Regions from separate parts of the Aquabacterium sp. TM01 genome, predicted to be linked through region 2. Evidence: predicted binding sites of a transcription regulator. Region 2 holds the regulator's gene; the other holds the start of a gene.
The links. Region 2 encodes FliA, which starts transcription of late flagellar genes. Its sites were predicted from a motif close to CTAAAGTTTNNNNNNNNNNNGCCGNTA; they were not measured.
Positions count from the first base shown of each region.

Region 1: fliS (flagellar export chaperone FliS) is a predicted target of FliA. The motif match lies at 4,500-4,526, and genes of this name have one in related genera.

Region 1 covers NZ_AP046529.1:1,170,863-1,178,097, reverse strand. The annotation lists gene AC3WW4_RS05465 (flagellin N-terminal helical domain-containing protein) at 1-337, shown strand, start outside; gene AC3WW4_RS05460 (flagellin N-terminal helical domain-containing protein) at 547-1,386, shown strand; gene fliD (flagellar filament capping protein FliD) at 1,519-2,985, shown strand; gene fliD (flagellar filament capping protein FliD) at 3,054-4,442, shown strand; gene fliS (flagellar export chaperone FliS) at 4,622-5,035, shown strand; gene AC3WW4_RS05440 (flagellar protein FliT) at 5,032-5,379, shown strand; gene AC3WW4_RS05435 (flagellar brake protein) at 5,398-6,144, shown strand; gene hemC (hydroxymethylbilane synthase) at 6,190-7,152, shown strand; gene AC3WW4_RS05425 (uroporphyrinogen-III synthase) at 7,165-7,235, shown strand, end outside.
Region 2 covers NZ_AP046529.1:3,148,806-3,156,040, reverse strand. The annotation lists gene flhB (flagellar biosynthesis protein FlhB) at 1-854, shown strand, start outside; gene flhA (flagellar biosynthesis protein FlhA) at 884-2,956, shown strand; gene flhF (flagellar biosynthesis GTPase FlhF) at 2,953-4,665, shown strand; gene AC3WW4_RS14580 (flagellar biosynthesis protein) at 4,714-5,556, shown strand; gene AC3WW4_RS14575 (RNA polymerase sigma factor FliA) at 5,562-6,287, shown strand; gene AC3WW4_RS14570 (methyl-accepting chemotaxis protein) at 6,417-7,235, shown strand, end outside.

The sequences.
Region 1 (7,235 bases), 2.0 Mb from region 2:
AGGCACAGATCTCTTTGACGCGACGGTAAAAGCCACCATCGAAATTACCGACGCAACCAAGTCCGGCACGGCCATCACTGCCATCGACAAGGCGATCGAGCAAGCCTCGACCCTTCGATCCACCTTCGGTGCCGCCCAAAGCCGCCTGGATGCCGTGGTTTCCAACCTGCAGGTCAACGTCGAAAACACCTCGGCTGCCAAGAGCCGCATCATGGACGCGGACTTCGCTACCGAAACAGCCAACCTGTCTCGCGCTCAGATTTTGCAACAGGCCGGCAACGCGATGATCTCGCAAGCCAATCAGCTGCCTCAGCAGGTGCTGTCGCTGCTGCGCTGATCACGCCGCGTCAGAATACAAACAAAGGGCCCCCGTGGGGCCCTTTGTTTTTCATGCGCAACGAAGAATAGGAGGCGTTCACCCAGCTTATTGATGCTTACGCGATCGCGCAAATGCAGAGAATGCAATCAGCAGGCCACTCTCGATGCCTGTGAAGGCCGCCCCGCCCAGCGGGTCGAAATTCGTCAGCCTCTGCCGGAGTAAGCAACATGCCTCAAACGATCAACACCAATCTGAGCTCACTGAACGCTCAACGCAACCTGAACGCATCGCAAAACTCCCTTTCGGTGTCGATGCAGCGGCTCTCGTCGGGCTTGCGGGTCAACAGCGCCAAGGACGACGCAGCAGGCTTGGCCATCGCCGAGCGAATGAACTCCCAGGTCAAGGGCATGAATGTTGCCATCCGCAATGCCAATGACGGCATCTCGCTGGCGCAAACTGCTGAAGGCGCGTTGGGCAAGATGACCGACTCGCTGCAACGCATGCGTGAGTTGGCCATCCAGTCTGCCAACGGCACCAACAGCACCACCGACCGCGCTGCTCTGGCCAACGAGTTCACGGCGCTGCAAGAAGAAATCACCCGTGTTATCACGAACTCCAAGTTCAATGATCGTCCCTTGTTCGACGCAACAGCGGCGGCAGGCATCGTCTTCCAGGTAGGCGCTGGTACCACCGCCGACAACCAGATCACCGTCAAGAGCGCCAATCTGGCATCGGGCGCCATCTTTGACAGCGCCCAGGCCACGACCCTCATCGACACTGCCGCCAATTCTTTGCTGGCCATCGGCTTCATCGACAAAGCCATTGAACAGGCGTCCACCGTGCGCTCCACCTTTGGTGCCGCACAAAGCCGACTTGATGCTGTGATCTCAAATCTGCAGGTGGCAGCAGAAAATCAGAGTGCAGCAAAGAGCCGCATCATGGATGCAGACTACGCCGCAGAAACCGCCAACATGTCGCGCGCGCAGATTCTGCAGCAGGCGGGCAATGCCATGATTGCCCAAGCCAACCAGTTGCCACAGCAGGTTCTCAAGCTGCTGCAAGGCTGATCGCCTTGACGGGGGTGCAGGCTCTCAAGTTGTCTCCAAGCATGCCGATAAAGACAGTGCTGGACTCAGCGCCACAAAGCTTTAGGATGGCTGATCAGAGGATTACCTGCTCCACCGTGAAGGATTGACATTATGGCTACCACTTCGTCGACATCATTCAGTGCGGCCACCATCAGCTCCCTGGGCGTAGGTAGCGGCTTGGATGCTGAGAGCATCGTCACCAAGTTGGTTGCGCTGGAGCGTCAGCCCATCACGCAACTCAAGGCCGAAGCCACCAAACTTCAGACCAAAATTTCAGCTTACGGTAAAGTTCAGTCTGCGGTTTCCACACTCAAGGATGCGGCGCAAAAGCTGACAAGCCCCGACATCTGGCAGAGCACATCTGCAAAATCAGCAGACAGCACAGCCGTCAGTATTGCCACGACCACGGGAGCTGCTACCGGCAATTACAACGTCACCGTATCAACCCTGGCGGCCAGTCAGTCAGTGGTTAGCAACAAGGTGTTTGGCGCCGCTACCGATCTGGTTGGCGCAGGCACCTTGACCATCGACATGGGCACATGGGCGGGCGGCAATTTCACGCAGAAGAGTGGCAACACGCCTCTGTCCGTGACGGTCCAGGCCACAGACTCCCTGGAGAGCGTGCGCGACAAGATCAATGCCCTGGGCTCTGGCATCTCGGCGTCGATCGTTAACGATGCCAATGGTGCTCGCCTGGTGATGACGTCCAAGGAAACGGGCATAACCAATGGCTTTCGCATTCAGGTCACCAATGATCAGGATGCCAACAACACCGACGGACTGGGTTTGTCCGCCCTGGCCTATGACCCTAAAAACGGCGCCAACGGCACCACCCTGAACCAAGCACCATCAGACGCACAGGCCACCATCAACGGCATCGCGATCCGCTCCAGCTCCAACACCTTTTCAAATGTCCTCAGCGGCATCTCGCTCACGGTCGGCAAGGTCACCACGGGGCCCGTCAGTGTGTCGGTCGGACAGGACACGACCAGCATTGCCACCGCCATCACTGACTTTGCCAACGCCTTCACGTCGCTGACCAATTTGCTCAAGACGAACACCAAATACGACGAAGGCACGAAAACCGGCGGCACACTCCAGGGCGACAGCATGGCCGTGGGCACACTCAATCAGTTCCGCGCCCTGCTCGGCAGCTCCACCTCTGGATCCGCCGTGTTCACCACCTTGTCTTCTATCGGCCTGGAGAGCAAGGGCGGCGGCACAATGACCGTGAACACCACCAAGCTCAACGATGCACTGAATAATCTGACCGAGGTGAGAAAGCTGTTCGCCAACACGGACGCTGTGGACCCCAGCAAGAACGGCTTCGCGACCCGAATCAACACCCTCGCCAGCAACCTGCTAAGCACCGATGGTTTGTTCACCACTAAGACAACGGGACTGAACAGCTCAGTCAAGTTGAACGAAAAGCGCCAGGAGCAGATTGATGCGAAGGCTGCCTTGTATGAAAAACGCCTGCGCGCTCAGTACACAGCCCTTGACAAGGCAATGGCCAGCATCAGCTCGCAGGGGAACTACGTCTCACAGATGATTTCGGGCTTGAACTCAAATTCGTAACACTTTGCACTTGAGCCCTCAAGTTGACGGAAAAACATCCGAAATCGTAAACATCTAGGAGTTTTCTGATGGCGCCTTGCCATTGCTCCTCTTTCAGGTGTCTTGCGATATTGGGGTTCATCATGGCGACCATCTCATCAGCGGGTGCAAACGAGGGCGTTGATCTCACGAAAGTGATGAGTAACGCCACGTCGACACGCCTGAAAGCGGGGGCGCAACGCCCACCCCAAGTTGAGGATGTTGCTGAGATTTCATCTGACGGCATGCGGCAAAGTGCCATCACTGCACTGGCCGAAGCGGCATCGCAGTTGGCCAGCAAAACACTGTGGTCATCCACCGTCGCCTCTTCCAGCGCCCCGGATGCTGTCACCGCACGTAGCAATGCCCAGACGTCCGCTGGAACCTCTCAGGTCGAGGTGAGCCGACTGGCGTCCGCCCAAGTCATCAGCACCGCCACGTTTTCATCGCTCTCCACCGTCGTTGGGCTGGGTACACTGAACATCGAAATGGGTTCGTGGGACGTGCCACCCACCACCTTCGCCACCAACCCCAACTGGCCCAAGGCCAATGTGGTGCTTGGCCCCAAAAACGACACGCTGGATCGCGTGCGCGATAAGATCAATGCTGCGGGGCTTGGCGTGGTAGCCACCGTTGTGTCCGACGCAACCGGCTCCAGGCTGGTGCTGCGCTCAACTGGCACGGGGGTGGACAATGGCTTCAGGATCACGACGGAAGAGGCCGCGCCCGCTGAAAGCGGCTCAGACGTCGCCGCCCTGAGCGCGCTGGGTTTCGACCCCTCGTCAGCTGGAAAGGGCGGTATGCAATTGCTGCAATCGGCCAGCAATGCCCAGGTTCGGATCAACGATGAATCGGTGGAATCCCCGCTGAATTTGATCGAGAGCCGGGATGGCTTGAGCCTGGTGCTGAAAAACCCCACCGATGCACCCGCCACCATCAACGTGATGTCTGACCAAGCGGGCATACAACGGGCTACCCAGAACTTTGCGCAGGCCTACAACGCCCTGCAGAACCTGGGTGGCAGCGTGGCCAGTACGGTTCACCGCGGCGCGGAGAGCCTGCTCGGCACATCGGGTCAGCCCACCGAACTGGGTCGCACCCTGGCACAAATGGGTATGACACGCACACCTGAAGGCGAGTTAAAGATCGACACGCAGCAGTTGACCACTGCCTTGCAGCAGAATTCCGCAACTGTGCGCCAAAGCCAGACAATGCTGGCGCAAGAGGTTCTGGCCGACCTTCCGGCTAGCCCGAACGTAGCCTCGCCAGAGGCTGGCGCACGTGTCCAGCCCAACGCCGATCTGGCTGCGAGCACCCCCAGCAGCACGGCTGGCACCTTGCGTCGCCAGCGTTTGCTGGACCAGTACCAAGGCATGCCCACCCCAGCCGGAATGGAGGACAATGAGCCGTCTTTCCTGCCAGTTGCCTCACGTGCATAAGCCGGAACTGCTGCCTTTTTGAGGCCTGTTTCTATGGCATCAAGCAGGCATAAAGGGGTCAAGCTACAGTGCTTGCTGCCGATAACAAACACAACGCTGTTATCAGCACCACCCGCACGAGATCAACGATGTACGCCACAGCCACAGGTTCATCAGCCAGCATGTTCAGCCAGCGAAACATGAGCAGTGCTTATCGCCGCATTGACGTCGAAACTGGCGTCAATGGTGCGTCCGGCCATCAACTCACCACCATGTTGCTCAATGGCGCGCTGGAAAGCATCGCGCAAGCACGCGGCGCCATGATGAACGGCCAGATTGAGGCCAAATGCAAGGCCATCACGAAGTCTGTCAGCATCATCGACGAGGGTCTTAAGGCCAGCCTGAACCTCGCCGAAGGGGGCGATTTGGCTCAGCGACTCAATGATCTGTACGGCTACATCACCACCCGCCTGACCCAAGCCAACCTGCGTAACGACCCAGCCGCTTTGGAAGAGTGCGCGAACCTGCTCATTCCCATCCGCGACGCCTGGGTGGCCATCGCACCCACCTCCGACGCCCCCGCCTCCACCGCAGCCATGAGGATCCAAGCATGAACGCCCCTGACCTCATCACCGCCCGCGAAACCGAACAGCTCTCCCACAACCTGCTCGGCTACTACGAGGGCATCGAATCCGCCAGCCAGGACATGCTGCAAGCTGCCCGCACCGGCGACTGGGACACCGTGGTCAAGCTCGAAGGCGCCTGCGCCGTGCTGATCGCCCAACTCAAGCACGCCTCCGAAAGCTGCTCCCTCGGCCGCGACGAGCGCGCACTCAAGAGCCGCATCATGCAGCGCATCCTCTTCAACGATGCGGAAATCCGCACACTCAGCGAGCCATGGCTCAACGATCTCAGCCGTATGATGGGCACTTCCATAGACCCCAAGAAGATGCACTGAGTATCTCGATCCTGGACGATGAGCAAACCGTTGAACGACCGCGCGCAGGCCAGCGCGCTGGATGACTACCGCATCACGTCCACCGTCGAGATCTTCGACCTGCTGCGCCAGGTCGAAGCCTCCCGCACCCTGGTCACACTCAGCAGCCCCGAAGGGCACAGCTACACCACACTGATCTGGCAGATCGAGCCCGATCGCGGCGTGGTGGGTTTCAGTGGCGAAGGCAACCACGCCGGCCTGCGTGCCCTGCTCGAATCGGAAGAGGTCACGGCAGTCGCCTACCTCGACAGCATCAAGCTGCAGTTCGACCTGGAAGGCCTGGTGCTGGTGCACGGCGACCAGCACATCATCAACGCCCGCTACCCACGTGAGCTGTACCGATTTCAGCGGCGCACCAGTTTTCGCGTCAAGCCTGCGGTCAGCGCACTGCCCACCGCCCATTTCGCTCATCCCCAACACCCCAAGACCACCCTGGCCTTGCGTGTGCTGGATGTGAGCTTGGGCGGCATGGCCCTGTTCCTGCCCGAAGACACGCCGGCCATTGCCGACGGCACCCGCATCCCCTCGTGCAGCCTGCGCCTGGATGACGACACCTGGCTCGATGTGAGCTTCGTCATGCGCCACGCCACGCCCAACCACCCGGAGACTCGGGGCGCCCGCCTGGGCTGCGAGTTCGTCAACCTTCAGCAAGGCGAGCGCGACCTCCAGCACTACATCAATCAGACGCAAAAGCGCCAACTCGCCCTGGCCGCGCGCAAGGTTTGATCCCAAGGGGGCCCCAGGTACGCTGGCGGCTGATAGCATCGCCACATGACCGTGTCTGCCCCCCTCTCCAAGCCCTGGGTGATCGCCACCCGTGAAAGTCGCCTCGCCCTGTGGCAAGCCGAGCATGTCCAATCCTTGCTGCAAACGCGCTTTGGCCGAACGGTCACGCTGCTGGGCATGACCACCAAGGGTGACCAGATTCTGGACCGCGCCCTCTCCAAGGTCGGCGGCAAGGGCCTGTTCGTCAAGGAACTCGAAGTGGCCCTGGAAGAAGGCCGCGCCGACCTTGCCGTGCACTCCCTCAAGGACGTGCCCATGGAGCTGCCCGACGGCTTCGCGCTGGCCGCCGTGCTCGAGCGTGAAGACCCGCGCGATGCCTTCGTCTCCAACCAGCACGCCAGCCTCGATGCCCTACCCCAAGGCGCCGTGGTGGGCACCTCCAGCCTGCGCCGCATGGTGCAGTTGCGCGCCCGCCGCCCCGACCTGAAGATCGAAGCCCTGCGTGGCAACCTCGACACCCGCCTGCGCAAGCTCGACGACGGTCAATATGACGCCATCATCCTGGCAGCCGCCGGCCTCAAGCGCCTGGGTCTGGCCGAGCGCATCCGCGAGCACATCGACACCACCGTGATGCTGCCCGCTGCAGGCCAAGGCGCCCTGGGCCTGGAAATCCGCAGCAATCACGGCGAGCTGCCCGAGGCCCTGGCCACCCTGGCGCACACCCCCACCTGGCTGGCCACCCTGGCCGAACGCGGCGTATCCCGCGCCATGGGCGGCAGCTGCTCCATGCCGCTGGCCGCCTTTGCCGAGTGGCAACCCGGCCCGTCCGACGACAGCGCACCGGTGCTGGTCTTGCGCGCCCTGCTGGGCCACCCCGAGCAGCCCTTCCTCGTTCAGGCCTCGACCAGCGGTCGCCCGCGCACGGCCGACGAGGCCGACGCCCTGGGCCGCCAGATCGCTGCCCAGCTGCAAGCCCAGGCCGGCGAAGACTGGCTGGCCGCACTGTAAGCCGTGCACGCCGTGGCACCGCTCCGCATCCTGGTCACCCGCCCGCAGCCTCAGGCTGACGAATGGGTGCAGGCGCTGCGTGA
Region 2 (7,235 bases):
CCGGCGGCTGGGTGATGTCCTTCAAGGTGCTGCAACCCAAGTTCAGCAAACTCAATCCCATCAGTGGCATCGGGCGGGTGTTCTCCAAGCAGCAACTGGTGGATGCCTTGAAAGCCAGCTTGCTGGGCCTGATCCTGGGGGTGGTCGGAATCACCTTGTTGTACCAGGCCTGGCCCCGCACGGTGGACCTGCTGGCCATGCCGCTGCCGGCGGCCATCGCCACGCTGGGCGCCACCCTGGCCGATGTGCTGGGCTCGATGCTGCTGGTGATCGCCGCGTTCGCGCTGATCGACTGGCCGCTGCAGAAGTTCCTGTTTGCCCAGCGCATGCGCATGAGCCATCAGGATCAAAAGGAAGAATTCAAGCAGCAGGAAGGCAACCAGGAGGTCAAGGGCCGCATCAAGCAGCTGATGCGTGAGCAGGCCCGCAAGCGCATGCTGGCTGCCGTGCCCACGGCCGACCTCGTCGTGATGAACCCCACCCACTATGCCGTGGCCCTGAAGTACGAAGAGGGCACGATGGGGGCGCCGCGTGTCGTGGCCAAGGGTCTGGACCTGATCGCCCTCAAGATCCGGGACCTGGCCACCGAACACCGTGTGCCCGTGCTGGAGGCCCCGCCGCTGGCCCGTGCGCTGTACGCCAACACCGAGATCGACCAGGAAGTGCCGGTGGCCCTGTACACCGCCGTCGCCCAGGTGATGGCCTATGTGTTCCAGCTGCGTCAGGCCCTGACCGGCCAGGCCCCGATGCCGGGCAACCTGCCCGATCTGGAGGTGCCGCGCGAACTCGATCCCCAGCAGTCCGACAAGGCGAAGGCCCGCGCCGCCGCCATGCAAGCAGAGGCTGAAGCATGAACCCGACGTTGCAGAAAATCCAGGCCCTGATGGGCGGCGACCCCAAGCGCTTCCAGGCCATGGCCGCTCCCTTGATTGTGGTGGCGGTGCTGGCGCTGATGGTGCTGCCCCTGCCGCCCCTCCTGCTGGACCTGTTCTTCACCTTCAACATCGCCACCGCGCTGATGGTGATGATGGTGGCCGCCACGATGCTGCGGCCGCTGGACTTTGCTGCGTTCCCGGCCGTGCTGCTGCTGACGACCTTGCTGCGTTTGGCGCTGAACGTGGCTTCGACCCGGGTGGTGCTGATGGAGGGCCACACCGGCACCGGCGCCGCGGGCGCGGTGATCGAGTCCTTCGGTCACTTCCTGATCGGCGGCAACTTCGCCGTGGGCCTGATCGTGTTCGCCATCCTGGTCGTGATCAACTTCGTGGTGATCACCAAGGGCGCCGAGCGGATCGCCGAAGTGGGCGCCCGCTTTGCCCTGGACGCCATGCCCGGCAAGCAGATGGCCATTGACGCCGACATGAACGCCGGCCTGATCGACGAGGCCGAGGCCAAGCGCCGTCGCCGTGAAGTGGGCGAAGAGGCCGAGTTCCATGGCTCCATGGACGGTGCCTCCAAGTTCGTGCGTGGCGATGCGGTCGCCGGCATCCTGATTCTGTTCATCAACATCATCGGCGGCTTCATCATCGGTGTGGTGCAGCACGGCCTGTCCGCTTCTGAGGCCGCCAGCTCCTACATCCTGCTGGCTGTGGGCGATGCCCTGGTCGCCCAGATCCCAGCATTGCTGATCTCGGTGGCGGCCGCCATGGTGGTGTCGCGCGTCGGCAAGGAGCAAGACGTCGGCACCCAGATCATGGGTCAGATGCTGGCCAACCCCAAAGTCTTGGGTGTGGCCGCCGGCATCATCTTCCTGCTGGGGGTGATCCCGGGCATGCCTTCCCTCGTGTTTCTGCCGGTGGCCAGCCTGCTGGGCTACAGCGCCTGGCGCAACCATGAGAAGCAAGAGGCCGCTCGTTTGGCGCCCAAGCCCATTGAGAAGCCGGCTGCCGCGGCTGCACCGGGCGGCGAAGCCACCTGGGAAGACCTGCAGCCCGTCGACACCCTGGGCCTGGAAGTCGGCTACCGCCTGATCCAGCTGGTCGACAAGGACCGTGGCGGCGACCTGCTCAACCGGATCAAGGGCGTTCGCCGCAAGTTCGCGCAAGAAGTCGGCTTTTTGCCGCCTTCGGTGCACATCAAGGACAACCTGGAACTGCGCCCCAGCAACTATCGCATTACCTTGCGCGGTGCGGTGGTGGGCGAGGGCGAGGTCTTCCCCAACATGCTGATGGCGATCAATCCGGGGCATGTGACGAACCCCATTCAGGGGGCGGCGGCCACCGACCCCGCCTTCGGACTGCCAGCGGTGTGGGTGGAAGAGCGGCAAAGGGATGCCGCACAAATGGCGGGTTACACGGTCGTTGATCCATCGACTGTCGTGGCCACACATCTCTCACACTTGATGCAACTGCACGCCGCCAAGCTGCTGGGCCGGGTTGAAACCCAACAGCTGGTGGAGCATGTGACAAAACTGGCTCCCAAACTCATCGAAGACGTGGTTCCCAAAATGGTCGGCATCCCCATCCTGCAAAAGGTCCTCCAGCTCCTGCTGGAAGAGGGTGTGCACATCCGTGACATGCGCTCCATCATCGAAACCCTGGCGGAAAGCGCCTCGGCCGGTGGTCAGGTGGCGCAGGATCCGGCCGAGTTGGCCCGCCGCATTCGCATTGGCCTGGCTCCTGCCATCGTGCAGCAGATCTATGGCCCGGTGAAGGAGCTGGATGTCATCGCCATCGAGCCCGACCTCGAACGCCTGCTGACCCAGGCCCTGACCTCGCCCAACGGTCCCATGCTGGACCCTGGCGTGGCCGACCACCTCACGCGCCAGGCGGCCGACGCCACCCAGCGCCAGGAAAACATGGGTCAACCGGCCTGCCTGCTCGTGCCAGACGCCATCCGCCCCTCGGTGGCGCGTCTGCTCAAGCGTGCGGCCCCGCGTCTGAAGGTCCTGGGCCACAGCGAGATCCCTGAGACTCACTCGATTCGCATCGGTACCCTGATCGGAGGCCACGCATGAACGTCAAGCGCTTCATTGGACGCAACAGCCGCGAGGCCATGCAAAAGGTCAAGGCGGCCTTTGGCGACGACGCCGTGGTCCTGTCCACCAAGCCCGCGGCCGAAGGCGGCATCGAGATCCTGGCCATGGCTGGCGAGAGCATCCCTGCCATCGACAGCTACGTCAGCAACACCCCGGCCCCCCGCGCCGCGAACGTCAGCCTGCCCACCGGTTCCCGCAAGGCGGCTGACGCCCCGGCGGCAGCACCGGCCCGCTCGGCCATGGCGAATCTGGCCAGCTCGGTGCAGGACGACGTCAAGCAACTGGCCATGAGCACCTTGTCCTTCCAGGACTATGTGCGCGAACGCATGCTCAAGCGCCGCCAGGCTGCCATGCAGTCGCGTGCCGAACCCGCCCTGAGCGCCAGCGCTGAAGAGCAGCTGAGCCAGCGCTTCGCCGCCCCCAAGGCCGCCCCCGTGCCCGAACACACCGCTGCCGTGGACTTGGGTGCCGACCTGGTGCACCGTCCGACCACGCTGCCCGTCATGGACGACGACGTTGCCGACGACTGGCAGGCCTACCAGGCTGAAAAGGCCGCCGCTGCGGCTGCCATCAGCCGTGCTTCTGCGCCGGCCCGTCCGGCCCGTGCCGCCCATGCTGACCTGACGATGGCGCAGATGGTCCCGGCCGCCGCACCCGAGGCCCGCCGTGAAGCGCCGCGCGCTGCTGCCGTCGACACCGCCACGGTCGAAGCCCTCAAGGCCGCCCAGGACGCCAACGCCTTCATGATGGGCGAGCTGCGTGCCATGCGCGCCATGATGAAGGAGCGCTTCGACACCATGGCCTTCGTCGAAAAGCTCGGCCGCACCCCCGCGCAGGCTGCGCTGGCCCAGAAGCTGCTCGACGGCGGTTTCTCTGCCGTGCTGATCCGCAAGATGTTGGACGCCATGCCCGCCGAAGTCATCGACGGCACGCATGACGAAGTGCAGTGGGCCACCCAGGTGCTGCAACGCAACCTGAACACCGCTGACCGTGAGCGCGCCATCGAAGACCAGGGCGGCGTGTTCGCCCTGATTGGCTCGACCGGCGTGGGCAAGACCACCTCGACCGCCAAGCTGGCCGCCACCTTCGCCGCCAAGCACGGTGCCTCCAACCTGGGCCTCATCACCCTGGACGCCTACCGTGTCGGTGCCCACGAACAGCTGCGCGCCTACGGCCGCATCCTGGGCGTGCCTGTGCACATGGCCCACGACCGCGCCGCGCTGGAAGACCTGCTGGAGCTGCTGTCCGGCAAGAAGATGATCCTCATCGACACCGCCGGCATGGCCCAACGCGATGGCCGCACCAAGGAACTGCTCGACCTGCTGGCCCACCCCAGCATCAAGAAACTGCTGGTCATCAACACCGCTGCCCAGGGCGACGCCATCGAAGACGTGATGCACGCCTACCAGGCCGATGCCTGCGCCGGCGTCATCCTGTCCAAGCTCGACGAGGCCGTCAAACTCGGCCCGGCCCTGGACGCCCTGATCCGCCACAAGCTCAAGGTGGTCGGCGTGGCCAACGGCCAGCGCGTGCCCGAAGACTGGCACCGCCTGTCCTCGCAGGCCCTGGTGCATCGCGCCTTGCGCGCCAGCCTGAACCCGGCCTACCGCCTCGACCCCACCGAGGTCAGCCTGGTCTTCTCGACCCCCAGCCCCACCGAATCCCAGACGTCCGCCCGCGCCATGTGAGGTGCCGCCGTTCACTGAACGCTCGTACGCCATTTCCAGACTGCGCCGATGACACGCCACGCCCGCCCCCAGGCTCGCTCTGCCAGCACCCGCGCCCAGCCTCCTGTCGACCAGGCGCAAGGGCTGCGGCAGATGTTTGTCTCGCGCGTCCTGCGCTTCATCCCCGTCGTGGCCAATGGCCGCTCGGGTTGCGGTGGCCTGGTGCTCGAGCGCCTGTGCGCCGCCTACGCCAGCTTCGGGCTCAACACCCTGGTGGTGGACGCCAGTGACCAGGCCCGCGCCCCCAGCGAACTGGTCGAGTTCGATCTGGCCGAAGGCATCGAGACGCTCTCCACCCAGGTCAGCTACATGGCCGCTCGGGGCCTGCCTCTGCGCCATGCCGACGCCCGCGGCTCCTGCGCCAGCCTCTTGCCTGCCCTGGCCGATGCCTCGCCCCGCAGCGACGTGGTGCTCGTGCACGCCTCGGCCAGCGAAATCGTGCGCCTGTTCGGCCAGCCCTCGCGTGGCTTCTCGCTGCGTCCGCTGGTGTTCACCAACGACATGGCCGAGGGCCTCACCGATGCCTACGCCGCGGTCAAGATCCTCAGCCAGCGCGGCGGCTGGATGAGCTACGACCTGCTCGTGTGTGCTCCCGTCGAGAGCGCCCAGGCCGAACCTGTGGCCCAACGCCTGGCGCGCTGCGCCGACGACTTCCTGGGTGTGGTCCAGCGCAGCGCCCACCAGCTCGACCCGCGGCAAGCCCCCACCGCCGACCCCGACCCCCACTTCATGGAGATGGCCGCCGCCCTGTTGCATGGCGCGCTGCCCCTGAGCCTGGGCGATTCGGCGTTCGAACACCTCACTTCCCCGGGCTCGGCCTTGCCGGCCCGCGTTGCCTCGGCCCATAATTGATGTACATGGAACCCAGCACGTACTCAGCCAAGGGACGTCTCGACGTCAACGCGATGCTGCGGCAGTACAGCCCGCTGGTGCGGCGTCTCGCGCACCAGATGATGGCCAAACTGCCCGCCAACGTCGAGGTCGATGACCTGATCCAGGTCGGCATGATCGGCCTAGCCGACGCGCTCAGCCGCTTCGACCCGGCGCAAGGCGTGCAGATCGAAACCTTTGCCACCCAGCGCATCCGCGGCGCCATGCTCGACGAGTTGCGTGGCGCCGACTGGCTCAGCCGGGGCACCCGCAAGCAACAGCGTGACATCGAAAAGGCGGTTCACCGTCTGGAGCAGCGCCTGGGGCGCGCCCCGCACGAAAGCGAGATCGCCGCCGAGATGGGCCTGAGCCTGGACGACTACCAGGAGATGCTCGGCAAGGTGCGTGGCACCCAGCTCATCTACCTCGAAGACATGAGCGGTGACGACGGCGACCACGACTTCCTCGACCGCCACGTCGCCGACAGCGGCAGCGACCCCCAGCACCTGCTGCAGGACGATCGCATGCGCCACGCCCTGGTCGAGGCGATCAAGAAACTGCCCGAGCGCGAACAGCTCGTCATGAGCCTCTATTACGAAGAGGACATGAACCTCAAGGAAATCGCGGCCGTGCTGGGCGTGACCGAGTCGCGCGTCTGCCAGCTCCACAGCCAGTCGATCGCCCGCCTGCGCGTCAAGTTGCGCGAGTGGTGAATTCCACCTTGTGACCTGATTCAAATCAAGGTCATGGCGGGCATGTTTCTGATTTCGTCCATGAGCGTGCTTATTGCCGCGCGAGTTCAGGGTTGACCCTCTAAGATTCGCCCGGAAAAAGGACCCTTCATGCGCGCAAACTCCTCTCCAGGCTATCTTTTCCACCGCCACGACATCGTGGTGCTGTGGGGCATCGCCGCCGTGTTCATCGGCACCCTGGCCTACGGCTGGATCTACAACAACCTGATGCTGGGCCTGGTGCTCGGCCTGGTGTTCATGGGTTTGTCGCTGGGCGTGGCCGCCTGGTCCAAGGCTGGGACACTCAGCCGGATCGCCTTGCCGGTGCTGGGCATGACCATGGTCGGGCTGATGATCCACGTCGCCCGCGGCCACAGCGAGGCCCACTTCGCCGTCTTCGCCTTCCTGGCCTGCCTGGTGGTCTACCGCAGCAGCGTGGCGGTCATCGCGGGGGCCGTGGCCATCGCCATCCACCACCTGACGTTCAACCAGTTCCAGACCTGGGGCTGGGGCCCTATGTGCTTCACCGAACCCAGCTTCATGCGGGTGGTCGAGCACGCCGTCTACGTCGTTGTGGAATCGGTCGTGCTGGTTCTGCTGGCTTTGCGAGCCCGGGCTGATTTCGCCACCGCCGAAGAACTCATGCGCATCGTCGAGCAGATTCAGGGCGATGACGGCACGGTCAACTTGCAGGTGTCGCACCTGTCAGCCCAAGGGCGAGTCAGCCGCAAACTGGTGGACGCCTTGCAGCACATCGAAACCGCGATCCTTCAGGTGAACCGTTCGGCCGATGCCATCCGGCAGGCCAGCGGCGACATCGCCCACGGCAACCAGTCCTTGAGCAGTCGCACCGAGGACGCTGCCGCCAGCATCGCGCAAACTGCCGCCTCCGTCGAAGAGATCGCCTCCACCATCCGTGCCAGCGTGGAC